4 regions of the Streptomyces sp. RKAG293 genome follow, and region 1 is predicted to be linked to each of the others. Evidence: riboswitches for the same ligand, from Rfam matches in the RefSeq annotation. Region 1 holds a riboswitch; each other region holds the start of a gene.

Region 1 (4,217 bases):
TGCTGGGCGTTCCGCCCGAGGACCAGGACGACTTCCGGGACTGGGCGGGCATGATGATCCGCCACGGCGGCGGCCCGCGCGGCGGCGTCGCCCGGTCGGTGAAGAAGATGCGGGCGTATCTGCTGGAGCTGATCCACCGCAAGCGCGCGGACCCCGGCGACGATCTGATCTCCGGGCTCATCAAGGCCAGCGACCACGGTGAGCACCTGTCGGAGAACGAGGCCGCCGCGATGGCTTTCATCCTTCTTTTCGCCGGTTTCGAAACCACCGTCAACCTGATCGGCAACGGGGTCTACACGCTGCTCCGCCATCCCGAACAGCGCGCCCAGCTCCAGGCGTCGATCGCCCGCGGTGAGACGGACCTCCTGGAGACCGCGGTGGAGGAACTGCTGCGGTACGACGGGCCGGTCGAGCTGGCGACCTGGCGGTTCGCGACCGAGTCGCTGACGATCGGCGGGCAGCGGATCGGGGAGGGCCAACCGGTGCTGGTGGTGCTGGCGGCGGCCGACCGCGACCCCGACCGGTTCGACGGGCCCGACACGCTGGACCTGGCGCGCCGCGACAACCAGCACGTCGGCTACGGGCACGGCATCCACTACTGCCTGGGCGCCCCGCTGGCCCGCCTGGAGGCGCAGTCCGCGCTCGCGACGCTGCTGACCCGGCTCCCGGACCTGCGGCTGGCGGCCGAGCCGGACGATCTGCGGTGGCGCGGCGGGCTCATCATGCGCGGGCTGCGGACGCTGCCGGTGGGCTTCACCCCGGAAGCCGGCGCCGGCGGATCCGGCGAAAGCGGAATCCCCGAATCGACGCCCTGAGTCCAGCCTTTCACACCGCTAAACCCTGATGGAACGTCAAAAATGTCCTGTACACGAGGTACGGGCTGAAATCGACCGTGACCTCAGCGTGATGCCCGCTACACCGACTTGTGATGCGATGGTCAACACCGCTACGTTCTGCGGTCATCGCAGGCTTCTCGAATATGACGCAGGGCCGTAGTCAATGTTTTTGGAGAAGGGTGACCGCATGCTGAAGTCCGGGAACGGCAGACACCGCCGACCGCGCCAGGCCCCGACCGCCATCGTGGTGGTCGCGGCGACCGGAGCGGGGATCGCACTCCCGCTGCTCGGTGCAGGCGCCGCGCAGGCGGCCGACGCCACGGTCTGGGACAAGGTGGCGGTGTGTGAGAGCGGCGGCATGTGGAGCGCCAACCACGGCAACGGCTTCTACGGGGGTCTGTCGATCACCGAGGACACCTGGGAGCAGTACGGCGGCACGGTCTACGCCGAGCGCCCCGACCTGGCGAGCCGCTCGCAGCAGATAGCCGTGGCCGAAACGCTGCTGAAGGAACTCGGGCCCGACGCCTGGCCCGGTTGCTCGGGACCCGCGGGGCTCGTGACCGGCGAAGCGCCGCCGAAGATCGACCCGGGCTCGATCCTGCCGCCGTTGGTCACCACGAAGCCGACGGCGCCCACCACGACGCCGACGACGCCGACGACGCCGACGACGCCCACGACACCCGCGACGCCGACGACGCCTCCGGTCTCCACGACGCCGACGTCTCCGTCGACGCCCACCGGCACTCCGACGACCGACCCGGCGGCCGACCCGACGACCGACCCTTCGGACGCCACCACGCCGGCCACCACGCCGACCGCCCCGAGCACCTCCCCGGAACTGGCGGACACCACGCCGGGCGCCGCGGGCAAGAGCCAGGGCAAGCACGCCAAGCCCGGATCGCCGGACTCCACCGACGGGCAGAGCACCGACCGCGCCTCGCGCGACGCCGACCGGGCCGCGGGTGCCGCCGACGGTCTGAACGGTGATCAGAACACCGGGCAGGGCGATGTGGCGGCCGACGGCGACTACGTCGTCGTGCCGGGCGACAACCTCTGCGACATCGCCGCCGACCATCATCTGCAGGGCGGATGGAAGGCGCTTTATGGGGCAAATGACCAGATTGTTGGGGACAATCCCGACCTGATTCTCCCTGGGCAGCACCTGGACTTGAGCTTCTGAGACCGCTCAACACGATCCCGGCACCCCGGACCTTGTGACAAGGGTCTCCGTGGCGGCCGTGCCGGCCCGCTCGCACCGCGCCGCCTTTCTCCCTTCCGACCTGCGGTTCTGTGGGTCCGTTCAGCCGGATGGGGGAGTTGCTGTACGACCCCGGGATGTTTGTCCTCGCCGGGATCGTGTGTTTAACGTCGTACTGCTCGCCACAGCGGGCCCCGCCGGTCAGGATCGCCGAGTCCTGCCGCCGACCGACGGGAACAGTCGACGCGAAAGCGCCGTAGGCAGGAGCGGGGGACCCAAGGTCTTCCGCCGGCCCGGACCCGAACTCGTGGGGGACGGACCGGCTTGGGGTGAAGCAGCACGGCGAAAGCCGCGCAGCCGGGCAACTCACGCCCGAACCCGACAGCTGACCTCGTAGGCGTCGGTGAGGATGAACAACCATGGCTAAGCACCGTCGCCCGTCCAAGTTCACCCGAATTGCCGCGATTGCCGGTGTCACCACCGCCGCGATCGCCGTTCCGCTGATGGGTGCCACCGGCGCCTCCGCCGCTTCGGTCGCCACCTGGGACGCTGTCGCCCAGTGCGAGTCCGGCGGCAACTGGTCGATCAACACCGGTAACGGCTACTACGGCGGCCTGCAGTTCTCCCAGTCCAGCTGGGAAGCCGCCGGCGGCACCGCGTACGCCTCCCGCGCCGACCTCGCCACCAAGGACCAGCAGATTGCGGTAGCCGAGAAGCTGCTCGCCCTGCAGGGCCCGGGTGCCTGGGCCTGCGCCGGCGCCGGCAACCTGACCGCCGGTGGCCCGGCCGCCGACGTGAACACCGGTTCCGCGACGAAGAGCACCCCGTCGAAGAGCACCACCTCGCGCGACACCTCGGACACCGCCAGCCGCGGCAAGTCCGAGAACCGCGCCCCGGTCAAGAAGACCAAGCCCGCCGCCAAGCCGGCCGAGACCAAGAAGGCCGCGCCGGTCCAGCAGGGCAACGGCGAGTACAAGGTCGTCACCGGTGACAGCCTTTCCGGGATCGCCCAGGCGCACCACGTCGCCGGCGGCTGGGAGAAGCTGTTCGAGCTCAACAAGAGCATCGTCAGCGACGCCGACCTGATCTACCCGGGCCAGCAGCTGCACCTCAGCTGAGACCGATAGCCGCGGGCGCGGCCGGCCTGGTCGCCCGGGCCGCCGCCCCGCCGGCTCTCCTCCGCTGAACCCCGACGGGATCCTGCTGGATCCTTCTGAATCACGCCGGATCCCGTCGAACCCCAGGACTCCCCGGCCAGGCACGCACTCCCCCCGAGCGTGCCGGGCCGGGGTTTTGGCGTCCGGCACGCGGCGTAAGGCGCCGTTGGTCACCTGTTGTCAGCCTTTGGGCCCTTTTTCGTCTCAGGGGTCGGCCGATCGACGGGTCTACCCTCCCCGGGCGGTTAGGCTCGTGTCGCAAGAGCAGAGAGACACGCATCAGCTGTACACAGCCTGAAGGAGACACTCGTGCCGTCCATCGACGTCGTCGTAGCCCGGGAAATCCTCGACTCACGAGGCAACCCCACCGTCGAGGTCGAGGTCGGCCTCGACGACGGCAGCACCGGCCGTGCGGCCGTGCCGTCCGGTGCCTCGACCGGAGCCTTCGAGGCCCTGGAGCTCCGCGACGGTGACAAGACCCGCTACATGGGCAAGGGCGTCGAGAAGGCCGTTCTCGCCGTCATCGAGCAGATCGGCCCGGAGCTCGTCGGCTACGACGCCACCGAGCAGCGGCTGATCGACCAGGCGATGTTCGACCTGGACGCCACCCCGGACAAGTCCTCGCTCGGCGCCAACGCCATCCTCGGCGTCTCGCTCGCCGTCGCGCACGCCGCCTCCGAAGCGTCCGACCTGCCGCTCTTCCGCTACCTCGGCGGCCCGAACGCGCACGTGCTGCCGGTCCCGATGATGAACATCCTGAACGGCGGGTCGCACGCCGACTCGAACGTGGACATCCAGGAGTTCATGATCGCGCCGATCGGTGCCGAGTCCTTCTCCGAGGCCCTGCGCTGGGGCGCCGAGGTCTACCACACGCTCAAGGGCGTGCTGAAGGAGCGCGGGCTGTCCACCGGTCTGGGCGACGAGGGCGGCTTCGCGCCGAACCTCGACTCCAACCGTGAGGCGCTCGACCTCATCGTCGAGGCCATCAAGAAGGCCGGCTACCAGCCGGGCCAGGACATCGCGCTC
Region 2 (4,217 bases), 1.6 Mb from region 1:
CTGCTGGGTGTCCAGCGTGGCGACCTTCTTGCGGTCCTCGGCGGTGAGGCTGTTGAGCAGCTTCTGCGCGTCGGCGAGCTTGGCCGCGGCGGTCTTCTTCTCGGCGGCCAGCTTGGTCTGTGCGGCGGCGAGGTCCGCGACGCTCGCGGCGGCCTTGGTGCGCTCGGTCGTCGCGGCCGCCTGCTGGGTGCGGAACTCCTTGATGGCCTCTTCCTGCGTGGCCGACACACGGTCCACGAGGTGGGACTGCTCAAGGTACTTCTCCGGGTTGTCGGAGAGCAGCAGGGCGGTGGTCTGGTCGACGCCGCCTTCGCGGTACTGGGCGGCGGCGAACTGGCCCAGGGTCTCCCGCGCTTCGTTCAGCTTCTGGGTCTTCTTCGCGACCTCGGCGAGCAGCAGATCGGCCTTCGCGCGCTGCTGGTCGGTCTTCTCCTTCGCCGCGTTGACGTGCTCCGTGGCGGCTTCGGCCTTTTCGCGGAGGTCGTCGACCTGCGCCTTGACCTCGGTGATGGAGGGCTTCGCGGGCGCGGCGCTCGCGGACTCGCTCAGCAGAGTCACAGTGGCCAGCGCCACCGTCGTCAGGCCCACCACGGCACGCGGGCCGGTGGAGGCGAGTATTCGGGGGCGCGGTTTGCGGTGCGACGCCAAGGCAGACATTCCTTCCGTGGACCGCTTACCGGGTTAGCTGACGGGTTCGGGCGATGGAAGGCTGCCCTACGGTGCTCACGTCCGTTGTGCGGACGTTCGCCCCGATTCACCCCAAGTCCTGCGTGTGGGTCCCCGGTTCCGGCCTCGCGGTCGGATTCAGCGGAGGCAGCTCGCCGTCGGCACTGCGCCGGCTTGTGGAACGAGCTGCCTAGCGGGCCACCGTAGTCAACTTGAGTGACTCTTGGGAAGTTTCCATCAGAAGGTGAGCGAAATCGCTTCGTTACCTTACCTATTGTGACCGTCCGTCCGAATGGCGGGCCGACAGTCGGGCCCTGTCGGGCCGCCTGTCGATCCGCGACATTCGAGACGGTGAACTTCAGGACGGGCGAGAAGCTCCGTAAACCGGCATTTGGGTGATCGGTGCGATCTTGACGACCGTGCCGGTGTGCGGCGCGTGGATCATGTTGCCGTCCCCTATGTAGAGGCCGACATGACTGATGTCGTCGTAGAAGAAGATCAGGTCGCCGGGCCGCAGGTCCGACATCGAGACGCGCTCGCCGGCCTTCACCTGGTCCCAGGTGGTGCGCGGCAGGGTGACGCCGGCCGCCTTCCAGGCCGCCTGCGTCAGCCCTGAGCAGTCCCACGAGTCCATACCCGTCGCACCCCACCCGTACGGATCCCCGAGCTGAGCGCGGGCGAACGCGATGGCCTTCGCCGCCTTCGACGAGGTGGTGTTCGAACCCGAACCGCCGGTGCCCGTCCCGGCGCCGGTCTTCGCGGCCTCCTTGGCGGCGGCCTCCCGTGCGGCCTTCTCCTTGGCGGCGACCTCCGCGGCCAGCTTGCGAGCCTGCTCCTCCTTCTTGGCCACCAGCGCCTCCAGCCGGGCCTTCTCCTGCGCGGTGAGGGAGTTGAGGAGCGTCTGCGCCGCCGCGAGCTTCTGCCGGACGGCGGTCTTCTCCGTCTGCAGCTTGGTCTGCGCCGAGGTCAGCGCGCCGAGGCTCTTCACCGCCTCGGTGCGCTTCTGCGTCGTCGTGGCCTGCTGGGTGCGGAAGTTCTCGACCGCTTCCTTCTGGTTGCCGGTCATCCGCTTCATCTGGTGCGTCTGGTCGAAGAACTGCTGCGGATCGGCGGAGAGCAGGAACGTGCTCGTCCCCTCGACGCCGCCGCTGCGGTACTGGGCGGCCGCGTACTGGCCCAGGACGCGCCGCGCGTCGTTGAGCGACTCGGTCCGCTGTGCGACCTGGCTCAACAGCGCCTCGACCTTGGAGCTCTGCTGGTCGGCCTGCTCCTTCGCGCCGTTGTAGCGCTCGGTGGCGACCTCGGCGTCGTGGTTGAGCGCGTCGACCTTCGCCTGGACCTCTTCGATGGAGGGCGGCTGCGGCTGCGCGGGCGCCGCGCTCGCGGTCTCGCCCAGCAGGGTGACGGTGGCCAGTGCCGCCGCCGTGAATCCGACGGCCGCGCGGGGGCCGGTCGTGGTGAGCAGGCCGGCGCGTATGCCGGGGCGGGGTTTGCGGTGCGACGCCAAGGCGGGAAATCCTTCCGTAAACCGCTTACCGGGTTAGCTGTCGGGTTCGGGCTGTCGGAAGGTCGCCCTACGGTTCGTGCGGAACGTCCCCTGCGGAACATCCCGTGCGGACCGATTCACCCCAGTGATGCCAGTGGGTCCCCGGCTGCGGCCTCTCGGCCGCACTCAGCGGAGACGGTCCGTGACGGCGTGTTGCCGAGGTGGAGGACGGACCGCCTGGTCCGGCACGGTAGCCAACTCTCGTGTCCGGTGGGAAGACCGGTGTCCGATAGGCCCGAAACCATTTCGTGATCTGTGCTCGGTGGTCGGATCCGGTCGCGGAGAGTGACGAATCTTTCAGGCCCGGTCCACGTCCGGACGGACTCCGCCAAGCGGAGTGTGAGGTGTCAGTGGGGGCGCCTAGACTCGGGAAGCGATGAGCAGCCTCTTTGACGACAGCTTCCTGGCCGACCTCCAGGCCCCCGACCACGCGTCGGAATCCGTCCCGCCGCCCCCGGAGCACGGGTCCGCGCACCGGCCGGACGATGCCGCGGACGACCTCTTCGGCGGGCGCTTCAACGAGCCCCCGCACGGTGGCCGGGACGCGTACTACCGGGACGGGGCCGCCCGCCCCGTCGTCGACCCCGCGCAGCTCCTGGAGGGGCTGAACGAGCAGCAGCGCGCCGCCGTCGTGCACGCGGGCGGGCCGCTGCTCATCGTCGCGGGCGCCGGATCGGGCAAGACGCGGGTGCTGACGCACCGCATCGCCCATCTGCTGGGCACCCGCGGGGTGCACCCAGGCGAGATCCTCGCGATCACGTTCACCAACAAGGCCGCGGGCGAGATGAAGGAACGCGTCGGCGACCTCGTCGGCGCGCGCGCCAACGCGATGTGGGTCATGACGTTCCACAGCGCGTGCGTGCGGATCCTGCGCCGCGAGAGCAAGAAGCTCGGCTTCACCTCCAGCTTCTCGATCTACGACGCCGCCGACTCCAAGCGGCTCATGGCGCTCGTCTGCCGGGACCTGGACCTCGACCCCAAGCAGTTCCCGCCGAAGGCGTTCAGCGCGAAGGTCTCGAACCTCAAGAACGAGCTGATCGACGAGGAGGACTACGCCCGGCAGGCGGAGAACCCCTTCGAGAAGCACGTCGCCGAGGCGTACGCGCTCTACCAGGCGCGGCTGCGCGAGGCCAACGCCCTGGACTTCGACGACATCATCATGACCACGGTGCACCTGCTCCAGGCGTTCCCCGACGTCGCCGAGCACTACCGGCGCCGGTTCCGCCACGTCCTCGTGGACGAGTACCAGGACACCAACCACGCCCAGTACACGCTGGTGCGCGAGCTGGTCGGCACCGGCGACCACACGGCCGAGCTGTGCGTGGTGGGTGACGCGGACCAGAGCATCTACGCCTTCCGCGGTGCCACCATCCGCAACATCCTGCAGTTCGAAGAGGACTACCCGCAGGCGACGACGATCCTGCTGGAGCAGAACTACCGCTCCACGCAGACGATCCTCACGGCCGCCAACGCCGTCATCGAGCGCAACGCAGGCCGCCGCGCCAAGAACCTGTGGACCGACGCCGGCGACGGCCCGATCATCACGGGCTATGTCGCCGACCACGAGCACGACGAGGCGCAGTACATCGCCGAGGAGATCGACCGGCTGACGGACGCGGGTGACTCCCGCCCCGGTGACGTCGCCGTCTTCTACCGGACCAACGCCCAGTCGCGTGTCTTCGAAGAGGTCTTCATCCGCGTCGGGCTGCCGTACAAGGTCGTCGGCGGGGTGCGCTTCTACGAGCGCAAGGAGGTCCGCGACATCCTCGCGTACCTGCGCGTCCTGTCGAACCCCGAGGACACCGTCCCGCTCCGCCGGATCCTGAACGTGCCCAAGCGCGGTATCGGCGACCGGGCCGAGGCGATGATCGACGCCCTGTCGCTGCGCGAGAAGATCTCCTTCTCGCAGGCACTGCGCCGGGTCGACGAGGCGTACGGCATGGCCGCCCGCTCCTCCAACGCGGTCAGGAAGTTCAACGAGCTGCTGGAGGAGCTGCGCACCATC
Region 3 (4,217 bases), 2.7 Mb from region 1:
ACCAGCCGCTGGGCGTCGCCCGGCCCGATGGGCCGGATGTGCGCGATGCCGCCGTCGCGCAGGACGACGTCCGCTTCCCAGTGCACCGGATACGGGCGGGGGGCCGGAGTCGTCATGGGGCCAGGGTATGCGGACCGGTGTCCGGGCGCGCCCCGCTGACCGGGCCGGTGTCCGGGCTGGTGTCCAGGCGGCCGACCGGGCCGGTGCCCGGGCGGCTGACCGGGTGCGCCCGGCTAGCGTGGGGTCGTCGCAGCGGGCAGGCTGAACCGCGTCGAGGTGCCTGAGCAGTCTTCCGCCCGTGCGAGACTGGTCTAGACAACAGGAACGACCTGAAGGGCTACACCATGGTTGAGCGCCGTGTCACCGTCGGCTGGGCCGAGGGCCTGCACGCCCGCCCCGCTTCACTCTTCGTCCGCGCGGTGACCGCCGCCGGCGTCCCGGTGACGATCGCGAAGGCGGACGGCAACGCCGTCAACGCCGCCTCGATGCTGGCCGTGCTCGGCCTGGGCGCGCAGGGCGGCGAGCCGATCGTGCTCGCGTCGGAGGCCGATGGCGCCGACGCCGCGCTCGACCGGCTGGCCAAGCTGGTCTCCGAGGGTCTCGAGGAACTCCCCGAAGCCGTCTGAGCCCATGGGCGCAGGCCCGTGCAGGAATTCGGCGGGGCCGCGTTGTCCGAATGGATAACGCGGCCCCGCCTTTCTTTATTCAGGGCCACGGTATTTCTGCCCACTTGTATACGGCGCCATTGTTAATTCCGCCGCCGCGCGGCGTATACAGGGTGTTTCGGAGTCCTCACCGAGACCGCGCGCTCCACATGCCCGGCCGAGATCCTGCGGGCCCGTTCCGCGTCGCCGCGGGCCACGGCGTCGACTATCGCGCCGTGCTCCTCCCAGGACTCCACCGCCCGGCCGGGGTCCCCCTCCCCGTACACCCAGGCGATCTTGTGCCGCAGCTGGGTGAGCAGCGCGGCCAGCGTGGGGCTGCCGGAGGCCTGGGCGAGCGTCTCGTGGAACCAGCCGTTCAGGGACGGCAGATCCGACAGCTGGCCCTGCTGGGAACGTTCCTGACCCAGCCGCACCAGCCCGCGCAACACCTTGAGGTGGGCGTCGGTGCGCCGCTGCGCGGCCCTGGCGGCCCCCAGCGGCTCCAGCAGGCCGCGGATCTCCAGCAGGTCGGCTGCCTCCTGCTCCGTCGGCTCGGCGACGGAGGCGCCCGCGTGCCGGCGGGTACGGACGAACCCCTCCGACTCCAGGGTCCGCAGCGCCTCGCGCACCGGGACCCGGGAGACCCCGTAACGCCTCGCCAGCAGCTCCTCGGTCAGCCGGCTGCCCGGCGGATAGAAACCGCCGACGATGTCGTCACGGATCGCGGTGCACACGACCTGTGCGGAGATACGACGCCCCGCGCCGTCCGTCCCGTTCACATCCGATTCCGCATCGCCGGTCTCCATTCTTTTCCCCGTATTCTTCGGCGACTCTATTCCAGCACAACCAGGATTCCGACCGCAGTCCAGAATTCATGGATTATTTTTGGACAGCACGAAGGCCCCGGCGGGGAGCCGGGGCCTTCGAGGGGGACGGGGGTGCTGGTCTCCGGTGGATCAGATGGAGACGCCGTGCGAGCGGAGGTACGCCACGGGGTCGATGTCCGAACCGTAGTCGGCCGTGGTGCGGGCCTCGAAGTGCACGTGCGGTCCGGTGACGTTGCCGGTCGCGCCGGACAGGCCGATCTGCTGGCCGGTGGTCACGGTCTCGCCGACCGACACGCTGAGCGAGGACATGTGGGCGCACAGCGTGTAGATGCCGTCGCTGTGCCGGATCACGACGTTGTTGCCGTACGCCGAGTCGAAGCCCGCGGTGACGACGGTGCCGGCGCCCACGGCGTGGACCGGGGTGCCGGTGGACGCGGTGAAGTCGACGCCGGTGTGGTAGCCGGAGGCCCACATGGAGCCGGGGACCTTGTAGCCGGTGCCGATGCCGCTGTCGACGGGCAGCACGAAGGAGTTGAGCTTCTTGCGCTCCTCCTCGGCACGGGCGGCGCGGGCCTCGGCGGCACGCTCGGCCTTGATCATCGCCTCGGCCGCGGCCTTCTTCTTGGCGGCTGCGGCGGCCTGGGCCACGCGCCTGGCCTCATCGGCCTTGCGCTTGGCCTCGGCGGCCACACGCTTGGTCTCGTCGGCCGCCTTGTGCTGGGCGGCGGCCTGGGCGGCGAGGGAGTTGGTGAGGCTGTCCGAGGCGTCGAGGGCGCGAGCGAACGACGTGTCCTCGATGGTGTTGGGAACGACGGCGCGTTCCGGGGTGGAGAGCGCGGTGGCCGCGGTGGCGCCGAAGGTGCCGGCCGCGGTCAGAACGGCGACGCCGGCCAGGGTGGTCCCGGTGCGGAGTGCGGCACGACGGGGACGGCGGTGCTTCCCGCTGGGCGCGGGCAGAACAGTGAACGCCATGGGTGCGGCGAGATCCTTTCCTTCCTTCTCGCCTACCGGGTTAGCTGACGGGTTCGGAGCAGGAAGGTCTCCTACGGGCTGCCTCGTGGTGAGGGCGGCCCGATTCACCCCAGGGACGTGGGTCCCCGGCTCCCCAGGCTCGCGCCAGACGGGGACTCGGCGATCACTGCCCGGTTGCCGCTGGACGCGGCGGATGGTGACGGACAGCAGAGCAGGACGCTAATCGGACCGTGTCGGTTACGGCAAACAGATCAGGTGATTTGTTGCGTTCGCCACAAGGGAGGTTTGCGGGCCGATAAAGATCGAAAAAGCCCGGAACCCCGGCGCCCCAAGGGGTGCGCCAGGGTTCCGCCGCCCATCGGCCGGCGCGCGGCCGAATCCGGTCAGCCGGCCGCGATGACCTTCACGGGGCCGAGTCCCAGCTCTGTGACGGGCCCCTCGATCGCCGAGGCGTCGCCCACGAGGACGACGACCATGCGGTCCAGCGGGAAGGCGCTGACCACCGCGGCGGTCGCCTCCACGGTGCCGGTCCGCGCCAGCCGCGCGTACATCTGGGCCTGGAAGTCGTCCGGCAGGAACTGCTCGACCTGGTCGGCGAGCGTGCCGGCGACGGCCGCGGCCGTCTCGTAGCGCAGCGGAGCCACTCCGACGAGGTTCTGCACGGCGACATCGCGCTCGTCGTCGGTCAGCCCCTCGGCCGCCAGGGTGCGGACGACCTGCCAGGCGTCGGCGAGCGCGGGTCCGGTGACCTCGGTGGCCACCGAGCCGCTGATGGCGAGCAGCGAGGCGCCCGTCCCCTCCGGGGTGGACAGCAGCACCTGGCCGAAGGCCCGCACGCCGTACGTGTAGCCCTTCTCCTCGCGCAGCACCCGGTCCAGCCGGGACGTCAGGGTGCCGCCCAGGCAGTACGTGCCGAGCACCTGGGCCGCCCAGACCGGGTCGTGCCGGTCGGAGCCGGTACGGCCGATCAGCAGCTGGGTCTGTACCGCGCCCGGCCGGTCCACGATCACCACGCGCGCGGTGTCGTCGGCGGTGATCTGCGGCAGCGGGCGGGGCTCCGCGGTCGAGCCGGTCCACTCGCCGAGCGTCTCGTCCAGCAGCGCGACCAGGTCGATGCCGGTCAGGTCACCGACGACGACGGCCGTGGTGGTGGCGGGGCGCACATGCGCGTCGTAGAACGCCCGGACGGCCGCGGCGTCGATCCTCGCCACCGTCTGCTCGGTGCCCTGGCGCGGGCGGGAGCAGCGCAGATCGGCGGGGAACAGCTCCGCGGAGAGCGCCATGGAGGCGCGGCGGGCCGGGTTGGCCAGCTCGTGCGGGATCTCGTCGAGCCGGTTGTTGACCAGCCGCTCGACCTCGCCGTCGGGGAACGCGGGGGCGCGCAGGGCGTCCGCGAGCAGCCCGAGGGCCTTGTCCAGCCGGGAGGCCGGGACCTCCAGCGAGACCCGGACGCCCGGGTGGTCGGCGTGCGCGTCGAGCGTGGCGCCGCAGCGCTCCAGCTCGGCGGCGAACTCCTCCGCGGTGAGCTTGTCGGTGCCCTCGGAGAACGCGCGGGCCATGATCGTGGCCACCCCGTCCAGGCCCTCGGGTTCGGCGTCCAGCGGCGCCGAGAGCAGCACCTCCACCGCCACGACCTGCTGGCCGGGGCGGTGGCTGGTGAGCACGGTCAGCCCGTTGCCGAGCGTCGACCGGTCGGGGGCCGGGAAGGCCCACGGCTTGGGGGCGCCCGGCTGCGGCTGGGGGTGGAACGTCATGGTCGCGGCGACGTCGGTCA
Region 4 (4,217 bases), 440 kb from region 1:
TCTCCAATGCGGCGCTCCAGGACAATCGACTGTCTTTCGTCGCGCGGGGCGTGCTCGGGTACCTGCTGTCGCGGTTCGACGGCGAGCGGATCGACGTACGGAAGCTGGCCTCGCTGTGCAAGACGGGGCGGCAGCAGATCGCCAACGCCCTTGATGAGCTCAAGCGATACGGCTACTACGTCGTCGAGCGGGTGCAGGACCCCGAGACAGGGAAGATCACGACGCGCACCTCCGTGCACGAGGATCCGCAGGTCGGTCCGGCGGCCGGGAAGCGGGACTCCGGGGATCCGGGAAATACCCCTACGGGGGAAAGTACGGGGGATGAAGTACCTCCCTCCCCCGTGCAGATCGTCTCGGCCGAGCGCAGTGTGCCCGGCGGGCTCGCCGAAACCGTCGAGCTGACGACCCAGGACGGCGCGCTGCTGCGGCGGATCGCGCGGATTGAACCCCGGCTGACGCTCGGGGTGCTGGAAGCGGTGCCCTTGCTGCCCCTCTTGGCACAGTGGCGGGAGCGGGGAGTGCCGGAGGGGGCGCTCGCGCAGATGCTGACCGCCGGGCTGCCGAAGACGGTGTTCACGCCCGCTGGATTTCTACGGTCGCGACTGAGCCGGAAGCTTCCGCCGAAGGCGCCGTCCGGGCATCGGCCTGATGTCCTTGAGTGCGAGAACTGCGGGCGGCCGTTGGCGGCCGGCCGGGGCAAGTGCGGGCCGTGTGCACGCGAGGGTCGTACGCCGTCGGCTCCGGCCTCGTCTGTCGCGCGGGAAGGACGGGCGCGGGTGCGTGCGGCGTTGGCAGGGGTCTGAGGGGGCCGGCCCACTTTTCGGGGAGACGCTCCGGCCTTGCGCTGGATCACGGGCTGCGGCCCCGGTGTTTGCGGCAGCTGCGGCTACTACGATGCAACTTCACGCCACACGAGGCGCGAGCGTGCAAGTGGAGGATGGGGGCGGTCGGTCGTGGGCTGGTACGTGTGGGCCATTGCGTGGGTCGTCCTGTCGGGCGGTGGCTGGTGGGGCAATCGGTTCCGGCATGCCATGCGTACCCGGCATGAGCGGAAGGTCGAGCTGATCTCCGCGGAGGGCGAGAAGCAGCGGGCGCTGCAGGCGGCGAACCGGCCGCCGGAGGCGATCTGCGGCTGCACGCACCATCTGGCCAAGCACGACAAGCAGGGCAAGTGCCACGAAGTGGTGCAGACGCCGACCGCGTGGGACGCCGAGAAGAAGCCCGTCTCGTACGAGGCCCGGCCGTGCAACTGCCAGCAGTACATCGGCCCGCGGCCGCTGGAGACGCTCTACGCGGAGGACATCGTCGACCTGTCGTAGGCCCGAGAGTTCGTCGGACGGTCGGACGGTCGGACATGCCGACGGCCCTGGCGCGGGGGGTCACCAGGGCCGTCAGGGTTTGCCGTTGGACTGTTGGGCGGTTGGGCGGTTGGGCGGTTGGGCTGCTCAGCGGTTGGCCGGGCCCCTTCGGTCAGACGTCCATGCCACGGGCGCGCAGCCACGGCATCGGGTCGATCGGGTCGCCCGCTCCCGGGCGGACCTCGATGTGGAGGTGCGGCCCGGTGACGTTGCCGGTGGCTCCGACCCGGCCGATGGTCTCGCCCGTGGTGACCTTGCCCGAGGTCTGCACCATGGAGGACAGGTGGCAGTACCAGATCTCGGTGCCGTCATCGAGGGTCAGGATGATGCGGTAGCCGTACGAACCCGCCCAGGCGGCCGAGGTGATGGTGCCGCTGTGGATCGCGGACACCGGCGTACCGGTGGGGGCCGCGAAGTCCTGGCCGGTGTGGGTGTTGGCCCACAGGGAGCTGGACTCCCCGAAGCTCGCGGTGAGCGTGTACGAGGCGACCGGCTTGGTGTACGAGGCCGCGAGCGCGGCGAGGCGGTCGGCCTCGGCCTTCGCTGCGGCGACCTCCGCGGCCTTCTTCTTGGCGGCGACCTCCGCCTTCGCCGCGGCGGCCGTGTCCCGCACCTTCTGCGCGGCGGCCTCCTTGGCGGCCGTTGCCGCCGCTTGGCCGGCGGCCGCGTCGCGCACCGCCTGGTCCGCTGCGTCACGCTGCTGGGCGACGTGCTCGAGGATGCGGGTGCGGAGCGCCTCGCCGGCGTCCGCCGACCATGAGGTCGTGGTGGCGCCGTGCTCGGCGGTGGACGCCGCGGCCACCGGGGCGTGGTCCCCGCCCACGAGGGAACTGATCCCCGGCATCTCGGACAGCTTCGGAAGGTCCGGCGCGTCCGGCAGCTCGGACAGGTCCGGGAGCGAGATCGGCACCGGCGACTTGTCGGCGGCCGCCGCCATTCCGCCCGCGCCCATCGCGGCCACGGCCGCGACGCTCAAAACGGTCGAACCACGGGCTATGGAACGCGGCTTGGGGAGCCGGTGCTTGTTGCCCCGATCCGGGGCGACGGACTCCGCGGTGGGGTTCCATTCGTCCCATTCCCCGGCTTCCGGAGCCTCGGGTGAAGGGGCGTAGGCAGACTGGTTCGACGCCACGGGTGGCGCTCTCCTTTCCTTCCTTCTCGCCTACCGGGTTAGCTGACGGGTTCGGAGCAGGAAGGTCTCCTACGGGCCAAAGCGCAGCCCGATTCACCCCAATTAGTGGGTCCCCGGTTCCCGCGGACGGGATTCGGCAAGCGCACGGTGCCGCCTCTACGGCGGCAGTGACGACCGCGCTGCGTTATCGAACGGTAATTGAGCCGGGGGTCTTTTCCAAGCTGAAAGGAGGAGTTGGCGGAGGTGACTAATGGGATGGACGGGATGCAATCGGGCGAAGAGGGGTGATCGGAGTGATACGACGGTGATGTGAGCGTGAGTCAGTTGTTATGCGGAGTGGGGTGGACCCACTACGGAACGTGATGCATGACGAAACCCCGGCCGGATGATTCCGGCCGGGGTTCGTTACGTCGGGGTCTCGTTACGTCAGGGTCTCGTCACGTCAGGGTCTCGTTACGTCAGATCGTCACGCCAGTGCGTCACTCAGATCGTCACGCCAGTGCGTCACTCAGATCGTCGCGCCGCCCGCGTCAGCCCTGCCGGCGCCGGCGGCGGAGGCCGGCGAAGGCCATGGCCGCACCGGCGGCGACCAGGGCGGCCGCGCCGGCGGCGAGGGTGCCGTTGCTGCCGTTGGCACCGGTGTGAGCGAGCGAGGACTTGGTGTTGGTGATGGGCGCGTCCGTGGTGGCCGGGGCCGCCGCGGCGGGGCTGCTCGTGGTCGAGGACGGCGACGGGGTCGGGGTCGGGGTGGCCGACGGGGTGCCGGTCGGAGTGGTGACCGGGGCCGTGGGGAGAACGGTGATCTTCTCGTCGGTCTCGGCGATGATGCTGGTGTTGCCGCTGCTCAGCCCTGTCTGGGCGTTCAGCTCGAGGACCTTGGCCGCCTTGGGGGCTTTGTCCGCGGGCAGCGTGAACTTGAGCTTGTAGTGGTACGTCCCCTCGGCGAAGCCGGTGGGGATGTCGGGCAGCAGCCACGTGTTGACGTGGTCCGGAGCCGCGACCTCGACCCAGCGGCCTTCGAGCCACACGAACAGGTCCAGCGCCGGGTCGCCGCCGGCGCCGAACGCGGTGAGCTGGGTGCGCAGAGGCTTGCTGAAGTGACCGCCCGCCTCGTTGACGACATCGAGCGAGAACACCGCCGGCTTCGCAGCCGACACCTTGGTGGCGCCGCCGAAGTGATCCTTGATCGTGCCGATCCTGATCGAGGGGCTGGCCTGGAAGGAGATCGACGGGATCGAGTGCGAGGGATTGTCCTCGTAGTTGCCGGTGTCGAAGGTCAGGGTGAGATTTCCGTCGTTGGCGGGGAAGTTGGTGTTGAGCCCGACGGTGATCTTCCAGGTGTAGGTGGTGTTGGCCGGGATCGAGAAGGGGGCGGACTTCGTGCCGTGCGGGTGGAGGTGCACCACCATCGCCATGTCCTGGCGCCCCACCTCGATGTCGGTGGCCGGCGCCGAGACCGGCACGACCGCGAGCTTCACCTCGGAGCCGTCGAGCGGGCTCGGGCCGCTCGGGACGCCGAAGACGTTCGCGTTGAACTCGACCGCCTTGCCGTTGTTGTTCGTCGCACTGACCGTGTAGGACTCGGTCGCCCCTCCCCGGGCGAGCGGGCCGGCCGGCGACGGGGTGCCGAACGCGATGTGGAGCGGCTTGGCGGCCGGGGCGTCGGCGTACGCCGCGGCCGGCATGAGCGCCGTGCCGCAGACGGCGGCGGCCACGGTGACGGCGGC

What was found. A riboswitch is a leader RNA that binds a small molecule or an ion and turns the genes downstream of it on or off. The one in region 1 is predicted to bind cyclic di-AMP.
Region 2: another riboswitch for cyclic di-AMP. It lies ahead of LNW72_RS24440 (C40 family peptidase); the one in region 1 lies ahead of LNW72_RS17090 (transglycosylase family protein).
Region 3: another riboswitch for cyclic di-AMP. It lies ahead of LNW72_RS29350 (M23 family metallopeptidase); the one in region 1 lies ahead of LNW72_RS17090 (transglycosylase family protein).
Region 4: another riboswitch for cyclic di-AMP. It lies ahead of LNW72_RS19040 (M23 family metallopeptidase); the one in region 1 lies ahead of LNW72_RS17090 (transglycosylase family protein).

Annotation. Positions count from the first base shown of each region.
Region 1 is NZ_JAJOZB010000001.1:3,894,367-3,898,583, reverse strand. Features, by position in the region: gene LNW72_RS17100 (cytochrome P450) at 1-815, shown strand, start outside; gene LNW72_RS17095 (transglycosylase family protein) at 1,024-2,016, shown strand; cyclic di-AMP (ydaO/yuaA leader) riboswitch at 2,277-2,449, shown strand; gene LNW72_RS17090 (transglycosylase family protein) at 2,454-3,152, shown strand; gene eno (phosphopyruvate hydratase) at 3,501-4,217, shown strand, end outside.
Region 2 is NZ_JAJOZB010000001.1:5,445,541-5,449,757, forward strand. Features, by position in the region: gene LNW72_RS24435 (NlpC/P60 family protein) at 1-657, opposite strand, end outside; cyclic di-AMP (ydaO/yuaA leader) riboswitch at 655-820, opposite strand; gene LNW72_RS24440 (C40 family peptidase) at 1,025-2,173, opposite strand; cyclic di-AMP (ydaO/yuaA leader) riboswitch at 2,180-2,354, opposite strand; gene pcrA (DNA helicase PcrA) at 2,589-4,217, shown strand, end outside.
Region 3 is NZ_JAJOZB010000001.1:6,607,951-6,612,167, reverse strand. Features, by position in the region: gene LNW72_RS29365 (bifunctional GNAT family N-acetyltransferase/acetate--CoA ligase family protein) at 1-116, opposite strand, end outside; gene LNW72_RS29360 (HPr family phosphocarrier protein) at 345-626, shown strand; gene LNW72_RS29355 (GntR family transcriptional regulator) at 749-1,450, opposite strand; gene LNW72_RS29350 (M23 family metallopeptidase) at 1,601-2,443, opposite strand; cyclic di-AMP (ydaO/yuaA leader) riboswitch at 2,458-2,615, opposite strand; gene LNW72_RS29345 (pitrilysin family protein) at 2,827-4,197, opposite strand; gene LNW72_RS29340 (pitrilysin family protein) at 4,215-4,217, opposite strand, start outside.
Region 4 is NZ_JAJOZB010000001.1:4,335,049-4,339,265, forward strand. Features, by position in the region: gene LNW72_RS19030 (helix-turn-helix domain-containing protein) at 1-803, shown strand, start outside; gene LNW72_RS19035 (hypothetical protein) at 1,032-1,319, shown strand; gene LNW72_RS19040 (M23 family metallopeptidase) at 1,471-2,490, opposite strand; cyclic di-AMP (ydaO/yuaA leader) riboswitch at 2,503-2,639, opposite strand; gene LNW72_RS19045 (hypothetical protein) at 3,021-4,217, opposite strand, start outside.